2 regions of the Thalassospira marina genome follow, and region 1 is predicted to be linked to the other one. Evidence: riboswitches for the same ligand, from Rfam matches in the RefSeq annotation. Region 1 holds a riboswitch; the other holds the start of a gene.
The links. Region 1 has a riboswitch for glycine ahead of gcvT (glycine cleavage system aminomethyltransferase GcvT). Riboswitches for the same ligand answer to the same signal wherever they lie in the genome.

Region 1 (9,330 bases):
CATCTTCGCCCAGAAGGCTCATATGCACGGTGAAGGCCAGCGAACACAGGCCCGAATTGGTGCAGATGTTCGATGTCGCCTTTTCACGGCGAATATGCTGTTCGCGGGTCGAAAGGGTCAGCACAAAACCACGCTTGCCATCCTGATCGACGGTTTCACCACACAGGCGACCGGGCATCTGACGGACAAGTTTGCTGGTGGTGGCAAACAGGCCAACATACGGCCCACCATAACCCAGCGCGTTACCAATGGACTGGCCTTCGCCGCAAACGATGTCGGCCCCAAAGCTGCCCGGCGATTTGATCGCACCAAAGGCAACGGCTTCGGTAAAGACAACAATCAGAAGCGCGCCCTTGGCATGGCAGGCTTCGGCCAGTTTGGTGTGGTCCGAAAGGCGGCCGAAAACATCCGGGTACTGCACGACAACACAGGCGGTCTGATCATCGATCAGATCATCAAGTTCATCGGCAGTGGCCTGGTGTTCCGGGTGACCGTCACGACCGGCAACCTGGGTATCGCTGTACTGGCAATAGGTTTCGGTCACTTCGCGGTAATGCGGATGCAAACCACCCGAAAGAACCGCCTTTTTACGGCGGGTCGCACGGCAGGCCATCAGCACGGCTTCAGCACAGGATGTTGCCCCATCCCACATCGACGCATTGGCAACATCCATATCGGTGATGGAGGCCACCTGGGTCTGGAATTCAAACAGATATTGCAGGGTACCCTGGGCAATTTCCGGCTGATAGGGGGTGTAGGCGGTCAGGAATTCGCCACGCTGGATGATGTAATCCACCGTTGCGGGAATGTGGTGGCGATAGGCACCTGCGCCAAGGAAACTGGGGGCGGATGCCGTCCCCATGTTTTTGGCAGCAAGTTTCGCCATATCGCGTTCGACCTGCATTTCACCCTGATGGTGCGGCAGATCGACCGGTTCCTTGAGCAATGCACCCTCGGGCACATCGCAATAAAGGTCATCGACCGAGCCCGCACCGATGGTTTCAAGCATCGAGGCGCGGTCAGCCTGGGTCAGCGGAAGGTAACGCATCAGTCCTCCAGACCTTCGACGAATGCCTTGTAGCCAGCTTCGTCCATCAGATCATCAAGCTGGGAAGCATCGGACAATTTGATTTTGAAGAACCAGCCATCATTTTCCGGCGATTCGTTCACCAGTGCCGGGTTGGCATCCAGCTCTTCGTTGGCTTCGACAACTTCACCATCAACCGGTGCGTAAACGTCGCTGGCGGCCTTGACCGATTCAACAACAGCGGCATCGCCATCCTTGGACAGCTTTTTGCCGATTTCAGGCAGTTCGACATAAACGATGTCGCCAAGTGCCTGCTGGGCGTGGTCGGTAATGCCGACGGTTGCCACATCGCCGTCGATTTCCAGCCATTCATGTTCTTTGGAGAATTTCTTAGCCATTTTGATTTGTCCCTGCAAATTTGGTTGTCTGCGTAAATCTTGGTGCGGGTTGGAAGCGAAAGCTGCCTTAGCCGCGGAAATAGCGATGCGGGGCAAAAGGCAGCGCGACGATTTCCGCCGGGCGGGCCTTGCCACGGACCATCAGGTCCACCTTGGTGCCAGGCTGCGCAAATTCAATTGCGACATAGCCCATGGCAATCGGCGCATCCACGGTGGGGCCAAAACCGCCACTGGTGATTTCGCCAATTTCGTTTCCATCCTGGTCCAGCACAGCGGTATGTTCGCGGGCCGGTGCCTTGCCTTCGGGTTTAATCCCGACGCGTTTGCGATCAGCCCCGTTGGCAAGCTGATCAAGAATGATGTCGGCCCCCAGAAAACCGCCTTCTTCGCGACGGCGTTTATTGATGATCCAGTTCAGGTCACCTTCAACCGGGGTGGTCGTGGTGTCGATATCGTTGCCATACAGGCAAAGACCGGCTTCCAGACGCAGGGAATCGCGTGCGCCCAGGCCAATCGCCTCTACCTCGTCTTCGGCCAGCAGCAGGCGGGCCAGTTTATCGGCATCCGAATCCGGCACGGAAATTTCATATCCGTCTTCGCCCGTGTAACCCGAACGGGTCACAAAGCAGGGAATACCGGCAATATCGATTTCGCCAAAGGACATGAATTTCATGGTCGCAACTTCGGGCGCAAACCGGGCCAGAACATTTGCGGCTTCCGGGCCCTGCAGGGCCATCAGTGAACGATCGGTCAGTTCCAGCAACTCAACCCCGTTATCAAGGTTGGCGCGCATATGGACAATATCGTCATCCTTGCAGGCGGCATTGATCACCAGAAACAGGCTTTCACCGGCATTGGTGATCATAAGGTCATCCAGGATGGTGCCATCATCATTGGTGAAGGCGGAATAGCGGGTACGACCCGGTTTCAGAAGGGCGATATCACCGGGCACAAGCTTTTCCAGCTCGGCCACGCGGTGTTCACCAATCAGGCGAACCTGGCCCATATGCGACACATCAAACAAGCCGGCCTTGGCACGGGTATGAAGATGTTCGCCTTTCACGCCCAGCGGATATTGCACCGGCATGGCATAGCCTGCGAAAGGCACCATTTTGGCACCCAGTTCCACATGCAGATCATAAAGGGCTGTTTTAAGCAGGTTTTCAGCGTTTGGGTCCGCCATCTGGCTCTCCGTGACAGTCGTTGAGAAATATAGCCGACCAGTGGCCAACCACATCCCCCTCTGTCTTGGAGCCTGAAAGAATCACCGAACCGGGCGCAAATGTGCGCCGGGCAACAGCTTACATCTTCGGCGAGGCGCACATGAAAAAGCCATGCCGCCTGCTTTCCAGAGTCCCATCTCCCCGCGGTCCATTATGCCTGAGAGTTTCCGGGGTGGTTGCTCCTTCGGCGTCCGCGCATCACTGTGAAACGATCGCGGAACTCTCCCACGGGGATCACTTGGGTATGGCCCCTTATACGGATAACAGGACGATTGCACCAGTCAAAACATTAGAAATGCGTCACCGGTTTAAACAAATTCCAATCGCCCTGTTTGCGCAGGGCCAACCCTCAACCGCCGGTTATTTTGCGAAGCGGCGGTTATATTCCAGCTGTTCACGGCTAAGTTGGAAGCCCATGTAAATTTCGTAATCCGGGCCATAATTGACATCGGCCAGCGGCACATGCAGGGCAACCTGTTCGTCGGAATAACGCACGCGGTCAGCGTCTTTCGGAAAGGCCAGATCAACATCGAAAACCGATTTCTGCACGAATTCACCACCCGGATTTTTCAGGGCGACAAAATATTGCAGATGCTGGGTACGATCAGTTGCCGCCGGGCCCATCTGGGCGGAGAATTGCGGGCTGATCAGGATATCAAGCTGCTTGTCTTCCAGATCATAGCTGCATTCGCCAGCATAGCCTTCAAAACCGGCTTCAAACACCACATCGGTCAGATCCCGGCCCTTGGGGCTGAATTCCGTCATCTGGGCGGTATCACTTGGCAGGAAGGTCCGCGGGCAGGACGGAACCGGCGTTTCACCAAACGGGTCCGTCCCACAGGCCGAAAGGCCCACAGCCGCCACCAGAACCACACCAAGCGCACTTGCGCGCCGCAGATTGCATGCAATCGTCATCGAAGCCTCATTGATCAGACACGCCGAAGTCAGCACCCGGCACCGGTAATTGGCCGCAGTCTATGCTGTTGATCTGCCCGGCACAACCCGTTGCAGCAACAATGTGAAACGCGCCCGCATGCCTGCGCGCCAGCCACACCTTGTATAAGGCCCAGTCGCACGAAATATTGCCCGCAAATGCGCCATTCCAGCCACGCAAAACAAGGCACTATGGCGTAGACACGTCAGGCCTGCCAACGCCGACACAGCAGGGAACAGGCCGGATTGAGCCGTGAGAAAGGCCATGATCAAAGTCCGGATCACAGCCATGATTACAACGCACCATCATTGCACCTTTGGCGCAGGCACGTTATGTAACGCACAACAGCTATCAACATGATGCCGGGAACTTGCGGCATCCCTGATTATTCGAGGCGGTGCCGATGCCCGACAAAGCAGACCTGCATATTCTTCTGGCCAACCCGCGCGGCTTTTGCGCCGGGGTGGACCGTGCCATCGAGATTGTCGAAAAGGCACTGCAAAAATATGGCGCACCGGTTTATGTCCGCCACGAAATTGTTCACAACAAATTTGTCGTCGATCGCCTGCGCGATATGGGCGCGGTATTTGTTGACGAGCTTGATGCCGTGCCTGATGGCGTCCCGGTGATTTTTTCGGCCCATGGCGTGCCCAAATCGGTGCCGCAGAATGCCGAACAACGCGCCCTGCATTACCTTGATGCGACCTGCCCGCTGGTTTCAAAGGTGCACCGCGAGGCCGAACGCCACCACGGCGAAGGCAAACATATTTTGCTGATCGGCCATGCCGGGCACCCCGAAGTTGTCGGCACCATGGGCCAGTTGCCCGAAGGCAGCATGACCCTGATTGAAACCGAAGACGATGCCCGCAGCATTGAAGTCAGCGACCCGGAAAACATCGCCTTTGTCACCCAGACAACCCTGTCGCTGGATGATACGGCAAAGATGATTGCCATTTTGCAGGAACGCTTCCCGGCCATTTCCGTGCCGAAAAAGGAAGATATCTGCTATGCCACCACCAACCGCCAACATGCCGTAAAAATGATTGCCGAGCGCGCCGACGCCATCCTGGTGCTGGGCGCGCCCAATTCATCGAATTCCAACCGCCTGGTCGAAGTGGCCAAGCGCGAAGGCTGCGCGATTTCGGTGCTGGTGGAACGGGCCCGCGATATCGACTGGGACAAACTTGCCGATATCAAAACGCTTGGCATTACCGCCGGGGCATCGGCCCCCGAAGTGCTGGTTGAAGAAGTGATTGATGCCTGCAAGGAGCGTTTCAATGTCAGTGTTGAAACCATCACCCTGACCGATGAAAACGTGACCTTCAAACTTCCCCGTGAACTTGCCAGCTAAGGAATTGCCTGCCCATGGCCGTCTATACCGATGTATCCGATGAAGATATCGCCCGTTTCGTGGCGGAATATGACATCGGCAGAGTCGTCTCGTTCAAGGGCATTGCCGAGGGCGTGGAAAACACCAACTTCCTTTTGCATACCGATCAGGCACCTTTCATCCTGACCCTGTATGAAAAGCGGGTGAACCCGGATGATTTGCCGTTTTTCCTGGGTCTGATGGACCATCTGTCATCCAAGGGTTTGAACTGCCCGACCCCCATTCATGGCACCGATGGTGTTGCCCTGCGCCGCCTGTGTGGCCGACCGGCAGCCATTACATCGTTTTTGCAGGGCATGTCACCGCGTCGGGTTTTGCCCCATCATTGCGCGGGACTGGGCGATGCACTGGCAAGCCTTCATCTTGCCGGGCAGGATTTTGAAAATTACCGCCCCAATTCCCTGTCGGTAAAGGCATGGCGCCCGTTATTTGAAAGCTGCGGTGCGGGCACGGATGAAGTAATGCCCGGCCTTTCGGCCATGATTGCCAGTGAGCTGGACTATCTTGAAGCCAACTGGCCGGCAAAGCTGCCCGCTGGCGTCATCCATGCGGACCTGTTTACCGATAACGTCTTTTTCTTTCCGGGGCAGGATGAGGTTTCGGGCCTGATTGATTTCTATTTCGCCTGCAATGACCTTCTGGCCTATGACGTGGCAATTTGCCTGAATGCTTGGTGTTTTGAGCCTGATAACAGCTTTAACGTGACCAAGGCGCAAAACCTTCTGGCGCATTACAACCGCACCCGTCCGCTTTCGGATGATGAAATTGCGGCCCTGCCGATTCTGGCGCGGGGTTCGGCCCTGCGGTTTTTGCTGACCCGGCTTTATGACTGGCTTAACACCCCCGAAGGGGCGCTGGTAACACCGAAAAACCCGCGCGAATATATTAACAAGCTGCGTTTTCACCAGAAGGTGACATCGCCGGGCGCCTATGGCATCGGGGATGCATAAGCCATGAGCAACGATGATCCCAATATCGTCAGCATCTTTACCGATGGAGCGTGCAGCGGCAACCCCGGCCCCGGCGGCTGGGGGGCGATTTTGCGCTATAAGGGTGTTGAAAAGGAAATGTCGGGTGGTGAAACCGAAACCACCAATAACCGGATGGAGCTGATGGCGGCGATTTCCGCGCTTGAGGCTATCAAACGGCCCTGCCAGGTCGAAATTTATACCGACAGTTCTTATGTCCGCGATGGCATTACCAAATGGGTGTTTGGCTGGCAGAAACGCGGCTGGAAAACGGCCGATAAAAAGCCTGTGAAGAATGTGGAACTGTGGCAACGCCTGCTTGACGCCGCCCGCCCGCACAAGATTGAATGGCACTGGGTCAAGGGCCATGCGGGCCACCCGGAAAATGAACGCTGTGACGAACTGGCGCGAATGGCCGTGCCCCGCTAGGGCCGGGATGATTTTCGTTTGCGAGCCGGAATTGCAAAAATCTGGCTAAATACAATCATTTAAATTCGCCCGGACGATTTTTTTTATTCGTAAGAGCGAAATATATGTCTAAAATCAATCTTATGCTTCGCCAACGGACAAGGTTGAGATAGAAAGAAGCTATGGATGTGTATAGTATATACATCCAAATTGGGGGGATTACTGACCGAAAGATCAGGTCAGGCAGGAGGGACAATTGCCGCACGGGTCGCATGGCTTTTTGCAGCGTAAATCGCTTAGCAGCAGGCTGCTGTTTATTGCCCTGCCGCTGGTGGCCCTTTGCTGTCTGATCCTGTTTGTGATTTTCGGTTATGCCAGCTACATCGTGCTGCGCGACGATCTGAATGAAAAGATCGAACAGACCGCCGATATCAATGCCCGCGTGCTCGCCACCCCTTTCTGGTATCTTGACGTCGACAATATTGAATCCGCGCTGAACGCCATGAGCCGCGACCGCGACATTGTTGCCGTGCGCGCCCTGGGTGCCGATGGCACCGAATTTGCCCGCACCGGGGCATCGCAGGGCGACCTTGGCGATACATTGCGCCTGTCGCGCCGGGTTTATTTTGAACGCAACAATGTCCGCCATGATGTGGGCGAACTGGTCATTTACTTTACCGAGGAACGCGTGCGTGAGCTTTTATGGCGCCGCATCCTGATTGATCTGATCCTGTTTGGCCTGCTGATTGCCGTGGTAACAGCCAGCCTGCTGATTGCCAATCGCCGGTCGATCAAGGAACCGCTCTCAAGGCTTTTGCATTCCATCCGCATGACCAAACATGGCCGCCTGCGGCGCCCGGTGGAATGGAACAGCGTTGATGAACTTGGCCTTCTGATTCGCGAATATAATGAAATGGTGGCCCTGCAGGGCCAGGCCCAGGAAGAAGCCCAGCGCAAACAGGCCCTTCTTGAAGCCACCCTTCACAATATCGGCCAGGGAATTTGCCTGTTTGATCAGGATTTGAACCTGATGGTGTGGAACGAACGCTATATCGAGCTTTTGAACCTGCCGCGCGATCTGGTGAAGGAAGGAACCCCGCTTTCCGATATTTTGCGGTTTAACGGCGAACGTGGCGAATATGGCGAGGTCAGCATCCCAGCCCTGATTTCGGACCGTGTAGCCATTGCCCGCCGGCGCGAACCCTATCGCATGGAACGCACCCGCCCCAATGGCCGGGTTGTGCAGGTGGACCATAACCCCATGCCCGGCGGCGGTTATGTTGCCACCTATACCGATATTACCGAACGCAAACAAACCGAAGCCCGTATGCGCCACCTTGCCGTGCATGACGTGCTGACCAGCCTGCCCAACCGTACGCTGTTTCTGGACCGGTTGCGCCAGGCCCTGTTATCGGCACGGCGTTTTCAGCGCGGTGTGACGGTTCTGTTTGTTGACCTGGACCGGTTCAAGGACATCAATGACCATTTCGGCCATGATGTCGGCGATTTGATGATTCAGGAAATGGGCCAGCGGCTGTCGCGCATCATTCGCGATTCCGATACGGCGGCACGTTTGGGCGGCGATGAATTCGCCATCATCCAGACTGACGTTCAGAATATCGAAGACACCATTGTTCTGGCCCAGCGCATTATCGACGAACTGGCCCAGCCCTTTGACTGCCGTGGCATACGCCTGCATTCAACCGCATCGGTTGGCATCACCCTGTTCCCCGAAGATGGTGAAAACCCCGAACAGCTGGTTAAAAACGCCGATATGGCGATGTATGCCGCCAAGGCCGAAGGCCGCAATAATTACCGTTTCTTCCTGCCGTCCATGCATGAACGGGTCAAGGAACGCAAAACCATTGAAGAAGACCTGCGCAACGCGCTGGAACATGACCAGCTGGAACTGTTCTACCAGCCCAAGGTGGATTGCCTGACCGAACAGGTTGTGGGTGCCGAGGCCCTTGTGCGCTGGAAACACCCGGAACGGGGCATGATCCTGCCGGGCGAGTTCATTTCCGTTGCCGAAGAATGCGGCCTGATCAACAAACTGGGTGCGTGGGTGCTGCGCGAGGCCTGCCGCCAGACCCAGATCTGGCGGGAAAACGGCATGCCCGACCTGCGCATGGCCGTCAACCTGTCGCCCGCACAGTTCCAGGATGTTGAACTGGTGCGCACCGTGACCCAGACGCTGGAAACCACCAAACTGCCCGAAGGCACGCTGGAGCTTGAGATCACGGAATCGATCCTGATGAACAACCCGGAAAAGGCTGTTTCAACATTGAAAGAGCTGAAAAAACTGGGTGTTGGTATTGCGATTGACGATTTTGGCACCGGATATTCATCGCTGAATTACCTGAAACGCTTCCCGGTAACGTCGATCAAGATCGACCGGTCCTTTGTCAACGACATCAATGTTGACCCGGATGACAAAGCCATCGTTGATGCCGTCATCGGCCTTGGCCACAGCCTGCATCTTGATGTGGTGGCCGAAGGAGTGGAAGAAGTCGAACAGCTGCAATATCTGCAAAACAAGGGCTGCGATTTTATCCAGGGTTTCCTGTTTTCCAAACCGCTGCCCGTGCCGGTTTTTGAAAAATGGGTCAAGGACCGTAACGAAAACCAGCCCCGGCTGGGCAACCCGGTTGCCGAACCGGCCGACAGCAACGACTGATTACCAATTTTTTCTGGTCGCAAAGCCCGCGCCGGAAGCCCCCCATCATGCCAAAGGCCGCCTGATACCAGTGCGGCCTTTTGTTTTGCCAATTCCCGTATTCCTGATCACGGCCGAGAAGCCGTAGCGGATGACTAAAGCCCATTGCCCTTAATCAGGCTCATTTTACCGCTTTCATTTGTTGCCCGGCAAGGAGAAGTCCGCAGGGCATAATGGTTTTACGGCCAAGGATTTCGACGTAGCAGGGCAACAAATGAAAGCGGCCCGAAGGGTTCCATTTCGGCGGCTTCTGGCCGTGTTACATC
Region 2 (9,330 bases), 1.4 Mb from region 1:
GGCCACATTGCCCGGCATCGGCAGAATGGTCTGAACCGAGCCTTTGCCAAAGCTGCGTGTGCCCATGATGATGGCACGGCCATGATCCTGCAGGGCACCGGCGACAATTTCCGATGCCGATGCCGACCCGTCATTGATCAGAACGACAATCGGCAGGCTATCGGCAAGGTCGCCTTCCTTGGCGGTGTAACGTTCGGTGTTTTTGGTATCGCGCGGGCGGGTTGATACGATTTCACCGGCATCAAGGAACGCATCGGAAACCGCAATCGCCTGGTCCAGAAGACCACCGGGATTGTTGCGAAGGTCGATCACGAAACCTTTCAGTTTCGGGCCGATTTCCTTTTTCTGTTCTTCGATGGCACGTTGCAGGCCGCTAAAGGTCTGTTCGCTGAATTTGGTAATGCGGATATAGCCGACATCGTTTTTCACCTGCGGGCGCACCGACTGGATCTTGATCACCGCACGGGTCAGCGTCACATCGAAAGGTGCCTGTTCGCCCTTGCGCACGATGGTCAGGCGAATGTCGGTATTGACCTTGCCGCGCATCAGATCAACGGCATCGTTAAGCGGCAGGCCGCGCACCGATTTGCCATCGATATTGGTAATGAAATCGCCTGGTTGCAGCCCGGCTTTTTCGGCAGGAGTATCAAAGATCGGGGAAATGACTTTGACAAAGCCGTTTTCCTGCGTGACTTCAATGCCCAGCCCGCCAAATTCACCGCGGGTATCAACCTGCATATCCTTGAAATTATCCATATCAAGATAGGATGAATGCGGGTCAAGCGATGTCAGCATGCCGTTAATGGCGGCTTCGATCAGCTTTTTGTCATCAACCGGTTCGACATATTTGGCTTTGACCTGTTCAAACACGTCGCCAAACAGGTTAAGCAACCGATAGGTTTCTGCTGATGATGTCGGGGAATCACTTGTGACCGGGGCCTGCGCCAAAACAGGCGACGCAAGACCGATATTCAGGCCCGCCGCCAGGGCAAATACTACCAATCGAGACTTTTTCATCCGCTTACCTTGCCGTTTTGTGATGCCAGCCAGGGAAGCGGATTGATCGCTTCGCCGTCATGGCGCATTTCAAGATACAGTTTTGGCCTGTTTTCGCCCATGGTTCCAACAGGTTCACCCGCCAACACATATTGTCCTACCACACTGTCAAGGCGATCAAAACCCGCAACAAGACTATGGTATCCCTCGCCGTGTTCGATAATCAAGAGGCGGCCATAACCCCGGAAGGGCCCGGCAAACACCACTTTACCATCAAAAGGCGATACAACCTGAGCCTCGGGGCGGGTTTCGATCTCAATTCCCTTGGCGTGTGTGCCGCCGGGAAGGCCGCTTTGCACGCTGCGTTCACCAAAAAGTGTTACGACTTTGCCCGCAACAGGCATGCGCAAATGGCCGCGTGCCTCGGTAATCGAGCTGGCAACAACCACTTCTTCGGTCGCTTCGCTTTTTTTGCTGCCGGTTTTTGCTGCCGGTTTGGCGGCCGATGCGGTTTGCGTTGGCAAAACATCGTCAATTTCGCTGTCGGGCCGGTCCTTGACCAGCTCGTAATCGGGTTTGTCGCGCGGTTCGGGCAGGCCCTCGGCGCGGTTTTTAATGCTGGCCAGCAATTCGCCCAGGCTTTTTGCCTCGTCAGCCATTTTTTGTACGGCACGGGCGGCTTCGCGGGCTTCGTCCTCGGTATCCTGGCGAAGCTGGCGTTTATCATCCAGCAGGCTGGAAAGATGTTCGCGTTCGTCGCGCAGTTTGTCGGTCACGCTGGCAAGTTCGCTGCGCCGTGATTTGATGGTGGCGCGCAGTTCGGTAATTTCGCCCAGTTCGCGTTTCAAATCCTTGGCGTGCTGTTCTACGCCGGGCAGGGCTGCCTTTAACAATATCGCCGATCGCAACGTATCCTGCGGGCTGCGCGGCAGGGCGATCATGGCTTCGGGCGGGGTGGTTGACAGGCGTTCAAGCGCCATCAGGATGCGGGCATACTGACCAGCCTTGTCTTCAAGGGCGGTGGTGGCATCCTTTTCGCGGTTTTCCAGTTCAACCAGCTTGTCTTCGATATCGGTAAGCTCGGTTTCATATTGCTGCACGCGGCGCGCAATCGAAACTTCCTCGGATTGCAGGGCCTGTTCTTCTGTCAGCAATTCATGGGATTTGCGTGACAGAAATTCTTCCTGCTTTTTCTGTTCCGAAAGCTGGCTTTGGACGGCATCCAGGCGTGAATCAACCTTGCGCAGCGACTGGGCGTCTGCCGTAAAAAACACCCCGGCACTGGCAACCAGAATGGAAGCCAGTGCCGGGGCCATCAGCCATTTTCCAAGATCAGCTTGCCGAGGGCAGCGCATCATCGGGTTTCAGACCTTCGATCAGCGATTTGCCGGTCATTTCCGCAGGTTGCGGCAAGCCCAGCAATTGCAAAAGTGTCGGGGCGACGTCGGCCAGGCGGCCGTCGCGCAGTGTAACCCCTTCCGGGGCATTGACCAGAATGGTCGGCACCAGGTTCAGGGTATGGGCGGTATGGGGGGCACCGGTATCGGGGTCCACCATGGTTTCACAGTTGCCGTGGTCGGCCGTGATAAAGATGGTACCGCCAACCTTGCGAATGGCTGCAACCACCTTGCCTACGCATTCATCAACGGCTTCGGCGGCTTTGATGGCTGCCGAAAGGATGCCGCTGTGGCCGACCATGTCGGGGTTGGCAAAATTGACGATGATCGCATCATAGGTTTCATCTTCAATCGCGCCGACCAGCTTGGCACAAACTTCGGGTGCCGACATTTCCGGCTGCAGGTCATAGGTCGCAACTTTGGGCGAGGGTACCAAAATACGGTCTTCACCCGGAAATACCTGTTCTTCGCCGCCGTTAAAGAAGAACGACACATGCGGGTATTTTTCGGTTTCAGCGATGCGCAACTGTTTCAGACCGGCATTGGAAACGACTTCGCCAAAAATATTCGGCAGGGTTTTGGGCGGATAAATCGCATCCATATATTCGGCATGGCTGGATGAATATTCAACCATCCCGGCCTGAACGGCAAATTTCACCGGCGTCCCACGGTCAAAGCCATCAAATGCCGGGGCGCACAGGGCTGCCAGAATTTCACGGGCACGGTCCGCCCGGAAATTGGTCATCAGCAGGCCGTCGCCATCCTTCATGCCGGCATAATCGCCAATCACGGTCGGCAGAATGAATTCGTCGTTGGTTTCGGCACCATAGGCATTGGCAATGGCATCTTCGGCGCTGGCGGCTGTTTTGCCGTCCTTGTATGCGCTGCCCTGTACCATGGCGAAATAGGCCTGGCTGACACGTTCCCAGCGATTATCGCGGTCCATGGCGTAATAACGGCCGGTGACGGTTGCGATTTCAACATTCGCATCGCCCAGCAGGGCACGGAATTTTTTCAGGAAATCGGCGGCACTGCGCGGCGGGGTGTCGCGGCCGTCGGTGTAGGCGTGGATTTTAACGGCAATGCCAGCATCCGCGACGATTTTGGCAAGGGCTGCCATATGGGCCTGGTGTGAATGCACACCCCCTTCGGACAGAAGGCCGGCAATATGGCAAACGCCACCGCTTTCCTGCAATTTGGCGATCAGTTTTTTGACAGTATCGGTCTGCGCAATCGAACCGGTTTTAACCGCATCGTCGATTTTGGGCAGTTCCTGCATCACAACGCGCCCGGCACCCAAATTCATGTGGCCGACTTCGGAATTGCCCATCTGCCCTTCCGGCAGGCCAACATCCAGGCCGCAGGCCTTCATAAAGCCGGTCGGGTTGTTGGCATACAGGTCGTCCCACACCGGCGTATTGGCCAGTGCAACGGCGTTATTTTCGCTTTCCTCGCGATAGCCCCAACCGTCCAGAATGCATAGCACCACCGGACGGGGACGCTTTGCGGCGTTCGATACAGTCACTGTCATAACCCCACTTCTAGGATAAAAGGCTGAATTACCAGTAAACAAACCTGTAAATGGTAAATAGCCAATGGTCAAAACGGCGCCGGGCGCGGTGGGTTCCGCCATCTGACGCAAATTCTGGCCTAACTTATCATGAAAGATGCGCCTGAACAGCCACCCCGCGTGAATTTTTAACGCGATCGCAGTGCTGCTTTGACAAGCTTTACTGATTACAGTTACCATCCTAACCCTAAACGGTGATACCTCGCATACCGCAACGGGAGAGACCGGCCGGGCAACGTTCCGGATGGCGCCGAAGGAGCAATCCACCCCGAACACTCTCAGGCAGATGGACCGTTGCGGATTGAGGCTCTGGAGAGCGAAAGGCGAAAAACGCCTTTCCACCGAAGGATGAAGTCGGCGCGGAACGTTGAATGCCCGCCAGCCGATGCACAATCTCAGGTAAGGGCAGCTTTGCGCCCTAAGGACAGAGGGGGCTGGCACCGGTTCGTTGACATCGCAAAAAATAATACGCGATCCTGAGCCGAGGGAGGCCCATGCCTGATACATCCACGCAACGTCCCCAGGACGTTAACCTTTCTGTTGTTGACCTTTACACCATCGGAATTGGCCCATCGAGTTCGCATACGGTCGGGCCGATGCGGGCCGGGTTCCGCTTTTGCCTGGAAATGGAAGCCCGCAATCTTCTGGACAAAACCGGCAGCCTTATTGTTGATCTTTACGGGTCACTGGCACTGACGGGCAAGGGGCACGCTACCGATATTGCGGTTCTGATGGGCCTGAGCGGCCAGCGCCCGCGATCGGTTAACCCCGATGATATCGTACCAACCATGGATGCGATCAAACGCGATAGCTGCCTGATGTTTTATGGCCAGTACAAGGTTGATTTCAACTTTGCCAACAACCTTGTTTTCCACATGGATGAAAGCCTGCCCGAACATCCCAATGGCATGCGTATCACGGCCTATGACAGGGATGGGGTAAAACTGCATTGCCAGGAATATTTTTCGGTGGGCGGTGGCTTTATCGTTTCGGGGGATGACCGCGGGGCGGAATATTCCGGCGATAATATTACCCTGCCACATCCCTTTTCATCGGCTGACGAACTGATGGCGATCTGCAAGGAACATAACCTGTCGATTGCCGAAGTGATGATGGAAAACGAAAAATCCTGGCGCAGCCATGATGAAACCTATGAATTTGTTGATCGCGTTTACCAGGCGATGATGGATTGCATCGAACGCGGCTGTGCCACATCGGGCGTGCTGCCCGGTGGCTTGAATGTCAAACGCCGGGCCAACAAACTGTACCGGGAACTGGTTGACCGGCCTGAAGCCGGCCTGAAAGACCCGCTTACCGTGATCGACTGGGTAAACCTGTATGCGTTGGCCGTGAACGAGGAAAACGCCGCTGGCAGCCGCGTTGTTACCGCACCGACCAATGGGGCTGCCGGGGTTATTCCCGCTGTTTTGCGCTATTATGAACGGTTTTGTCCCAATGTGACCCAGGCGAAAATCCGTGAATTTCTGCTGACCGCAGCGGCAATTGGGTCGATTTACAAAAAGCGTGCCTCCATTTCCGCAGCCGAGGTCGGCTGTCAGGGGGAAGTTGGCGTTGCCTGTTCGATGGCGGCGGGTGCCCTGTGTGCTGTTTTGGGTGGTTCGCCCGAACAGGTGGAAAATGCCGCCGAAATTGGCATGGAACATAATCTGGGCCTGACATGCGACCCGATTGGCGGGCTGGTGCAGGTGCCCTGCATCGAACGCAACACGATGGGTGCGGTCAAGGCGATCAATGCGTCGCGCCTGGCGTTGCGCGGGGATGGGCAACATACCGTGTCGCTGGACCGTGTGATCGAAACCATGCGTCAGACCGGGCTTGATATGCAAAGCAAGTACAAGGAAACTAGCCAGGGGGGCCTGGCGGTGAATGTAAACGTCGTCGAATGCTGATTTGCCCGCGCATTTCGTAAACGTGACGGCAAAAAGGTCAAATATGGCCTAAATGGACGCCTCAAGGGCCGGAAAATGTCGGCTTTTGGGGCGTTTTTGCTGTTTGGTCGCCCAGATAACCCTATTCCAGCCGGAATATCGCCACCAATCAGGGGTAGTATCTGAAAATTGATACTAAACTAAAACTAAAATTGAGCCGGAAAAATCCGGCTGGTTGGTTGGGCTATGACAATGGGTAAAAAACTGTTCCGCGTTTATGTCGCGGTCAGTCTGGATAGTTATGTCGCGCGTCCGAATGGCGCGGTTGACTGGCTGGACGACTATGACCCGACAGAATTTGACTTTGAAGCATTCCTGGACCGGATTGGCACGCTGATTATTGGTCGCCGGACCTTTGATCAGGTGATGTCCTATGGTGAGTGGCCGTATGGCGACCGTCGCACCATTGTTCTGACATCCCATCCGCTAGGGGATGATGCACCTGAAAATACTGTCGCCTTTGGCGGCAGCCTGATGGAATTGACCGATGCCTTGCGCAACGAACGGATAGACAATGGTGATGTCTGGATCGTGGGTGGTGCAAGTGTGATCAACCAGTTCCTGTTTGCCAATATGGTCGACCAGCTTGACCTGTTTGTTATTCCTGTGGTGCTGGGCGAGGGGATATCCCTGTTTGACAAGGATACCAGCCATCTGCGCCCGACGCCGGTTTCAACCCAGATCTATGAATCGGGTGTGGTGAAAATGGAATACCGGCTGAAATAGCCACCATCTGGCAACGCATATTGTGTTTGCACAAAATCAAAAGCCGATAGCAGGTTTGGCCTGCTATCGGCTTTTTTGTTTTTTGGTTTTGCGGTTTCTGCCTATTTGGCGGCCTGTTGCAAGCGCAGGCGTAATTCGTCGGCAAACTCGGTCAGGGATTGGCCAGCGGTTTGCGGCCAGTCGTTATCCAGCACCATTTGCATGCCATCCTGATAATGGTGTTCAACCGTCATGCCATTGCCAAGGGCGGGCAAATCCCCCTTAAGCGTTACCTTTATGCGGTTATGAAGCGTGAGCTGCCAGAAACCCGGCTGCATCCATGTCCAGAATTCAAGGATATCGGCAGTTACCGGAATGGCCTGTGCTGCGTCGGTTGCGTTGCTGGAACCATCAAGCACGCGGTATCCGGCCCGGCGAAAACCGGTTGTGATGGCTTCTTTAACCTGATTGGCAACCGTTTCGCCTTCGGGCAGCAAAACATCCCCCAATGCTTTGCCAAACCCGCCGCGTTTGCGGGCATAGGCGCGTTCGGTAATGGCACGGTCATCAATTTTCGCATCGGAAAGCGACGGGATATCCGCCGAACGCGGTTTAACCTGAAATTCGCGGAGATCATTAACCGCAACGATCCGAACGGCTGTGCCTTCGCTGGGGTTAATCGAGCTTGCTGGCCCGTTAAAGCCCTTTGCCCTTAATCATGTTCATTTTATTTCATTTCGGCGTGTCTTCTGGCAAGGCACATCGCGCAGCGCGATGCGGTGTATCGGGCAAGTGATGTAACACAGCCAGAAGCCGCCGAAATGAAACCCTTCGGGCCGCTGTCATTTGTCGCCCTGCTACGTCGAAATCCTTGGCCGTAAAACCATTACGCCCTGCGGACTTCTCCTTGCTGGGCAACAAATGGCAGCGGCAAAATGAGCATGATTAAGGGCAAAGGGCTTTAATATCGACAACGCTGCGCCCGACGGCGCAGGCCCCAAGAACCATCATGCAGCCCATAACGGCTGCCAGTCGAAGTTGTTTAAACACCCTTAATCCCCCTTTTGGGTTTCATAAGGGCGCTTGTTTAGTCTTTGCTTATGAAATTCGCAAGTATCTGATCATAAAGAATTTATTGGCGCTATGCCAAGGTGGTGAAGGCTATTCTCGATGATAGGGATGGTTGGTTTGAATGGCATGGGCGCGAAAAAGCTGTTCGGCGATCAGGGCGCGTACCAGCATATGGGGCCAGGTTGCCTTGCCGAGCGACCACATGGCATTGGCGCGTGCCTTGATGGCGTCGCCATGCCCGTCGGCACCGCCAATGGCAAAGGCGATATTGCCGCCATTCTGGTCGATCCAGCCTTCAAGTTTTTTGGCAAAATCGATGGAGCCGAATTCTTTGCCATGTTCATCAAGGGCAATCAGAAAAGCATTTTCCGGGATCACGCCGAGCAGCAATTCCGCCTCACGCGCCTTTAGCTGTGCAGGCGGCAGCTTTTTCTTTTCTTCGACTTCACGCAGGGCAAAGGGCCAGCGCAAACGGGCGATGTAATGATCAAACAGGTCCTTTTCCGGGCCTGCCTTGATACGGCCTACAGCGGCAAGGGTGATTTGCATGCGTGTGGTCGTCCGTTTATCTGGTCAGATGGTAGGGATTGGTGCCAGGGGCGGGTATTTTGATATCCGATGCTGAAAACCGGGCGTGACAGGACAGCGTTTTGTGCCGGTTCGCAGGCTGGCGGCCATTTTTGCCGCGCAAAGCCCTGATGCCCGGGCCAGATGGCGTTACGGGCCATATTACAAAGGCAAAAACCGGGGACATGAGCCCGGCATCACGCCGGGCACAAGGCCGGTTGCCTATCAGTACAGACGGGCGGCCTGCTGTTTCAGGGCCGGATTTTCAACGCCCCACATCTGTTCGATGTTGTAAAAGGCGCGGACTTCCGGGCGGAACAGGTGAATGATGACATCACCGGCATCAACCAGAACCCAGTCACCCTGTTCGGTGCCTTCGGCCGCAGCGCGACCCTGTCCGGCATCTTTCAGGGCTTCGACGATATGTTCACCCATCGAGGCAACCCGGCGCGAGCTGGAACCCGAAGCAATGATCATATAGTCAGCCATGGCTGTTTTGTCGGTCAGATCGATGGTTACAAGGTCTTCGGCCTTGTCATCGTTCAAAGTTTCCTGAATGAGCGCAAGCAACTCGCTTGGTGTCAGGCTTTTTTTCGCAGTAATTATTGTCGCCACCTTAATTTGGGGTGGATGTTCGCCGCCATCATCTTGCGGAAATAAAACACCCACAGGTCAAACCTGCCACCGGCCTTCGGCACGAATTGCCGTTGAAGAGGCCGGATGGCGCCGTATCGGCAGGTAAACCCAAGCTGGCGTATCCATATCGGCCAGCAGACCTGCCTTTTCTGCGGCAATGCGCCAGCGTTCCATACGCTTTGCCGCAGTGCCACGCAATGCTTTATTAGAATAACCCTCGCGATCAAGAACCGCAATGGGCGCGCAGTGGATCAGCTTTTGCCAGAACTTCCAGCGATGAAACTGAGCCAGGTTATCCGCCCCCATCAGCCAGACAAATCGCGTTTGGGTAAAACGCCGCTGCAAGGCTGCAAGTGTGTCGGCCGTATAGCTTGTCCCTAACTGGGTTTCAATTGCAGAAACGACAATGCGGGGATGTTGTGCGATCATTTCCGCCGAA

Region 2: linked by a shared signal. The riboswitch ahead of CSC3H3_RS02255 (L-serine ammonia-lyase) and the one ahead of gcvT (glycine cleavage system aminomethyltransferase GcvT) in region 1 are both predicted to bind glycine.

The regions. Positions count from the first base shown of each region.
Region 1 is NZ_CP024199.1:3,644,920-3,654,249, forward strand. It holds gene gcvPA (aminomethyl-transferring glycine dehydrogenase subunit GcvPA) at 1-1,048, opposite strand, end outside; gene gcvH (glycine cleavage system protein GcvH) at 1,048-1,425, opposite strand; gene gcvT (glycine cleavage system aminomethyltransferase GcvT) at 1,493-2,608, opposite strand; glycine riboswitch at 2,667-2,779, opposite strand; glycine riboswitch at 2,783-2,886, opposite strand; gene CSC3H3_RS16650 (hypothetical protein) at 3,009-3,563, opposite strand; gene ispH (4-hydroxy-3-methylbut-2-enyl diphosphate reductase) at 3,986-4,933, shown strand; gene CSC3H3_RS16660 (homoserine kinase) at 4,948-5,922, shown strand; gene rnhA (ribonuclease HI) at 5,926-6,369, shown strand; gene CSC3H3_RS16670 (putative bifunctional diguanylate cyclase/phosphodiesterase) at 6,605-9,025, shown strand.
Region 2 is NZ_CP024199.1:508,003-517,332, forward strand. It holds gene CSC3H3_RS02240 (S41 family peptidase) at 1-1,017, opposite strand, end outside; gene CSC3H3_RS02245 (murein hydrolase activator EnvC family protein) at 1,014-2,312, opposite strand; gene gpmI (2,3-bisphosphoglycerate-independent phosphoglycerate mutase) at 2,329-3,924, opposite strand; glycine riboswitch at 4,169-4,267, shown strand; gene CSC3H3_RS02255 (L-serine ammonia-lyase) at 4,458-5,873, shown strand; gene CSC3H3_RS02260 (dihydrofolate reductase family protein) at 6,105-6,638, shown strand; gene CSC3H3_RS02265 (hypothetical protein) at 6,740-7,126, opposite strand; gene rlmH (23S rRNA (pseudouridine(1915)-N(3))-methyltransferase RlmH) at 7,779-8,237, opposite strand; gene rsfS (ribosome silencing factor) at 8,481-8,924, opposite strand; gene CSC3H3_RS02285 (nicotinate-nucleotide adenylyltransferase) at 8,928-9,330, opposite strand, start outside.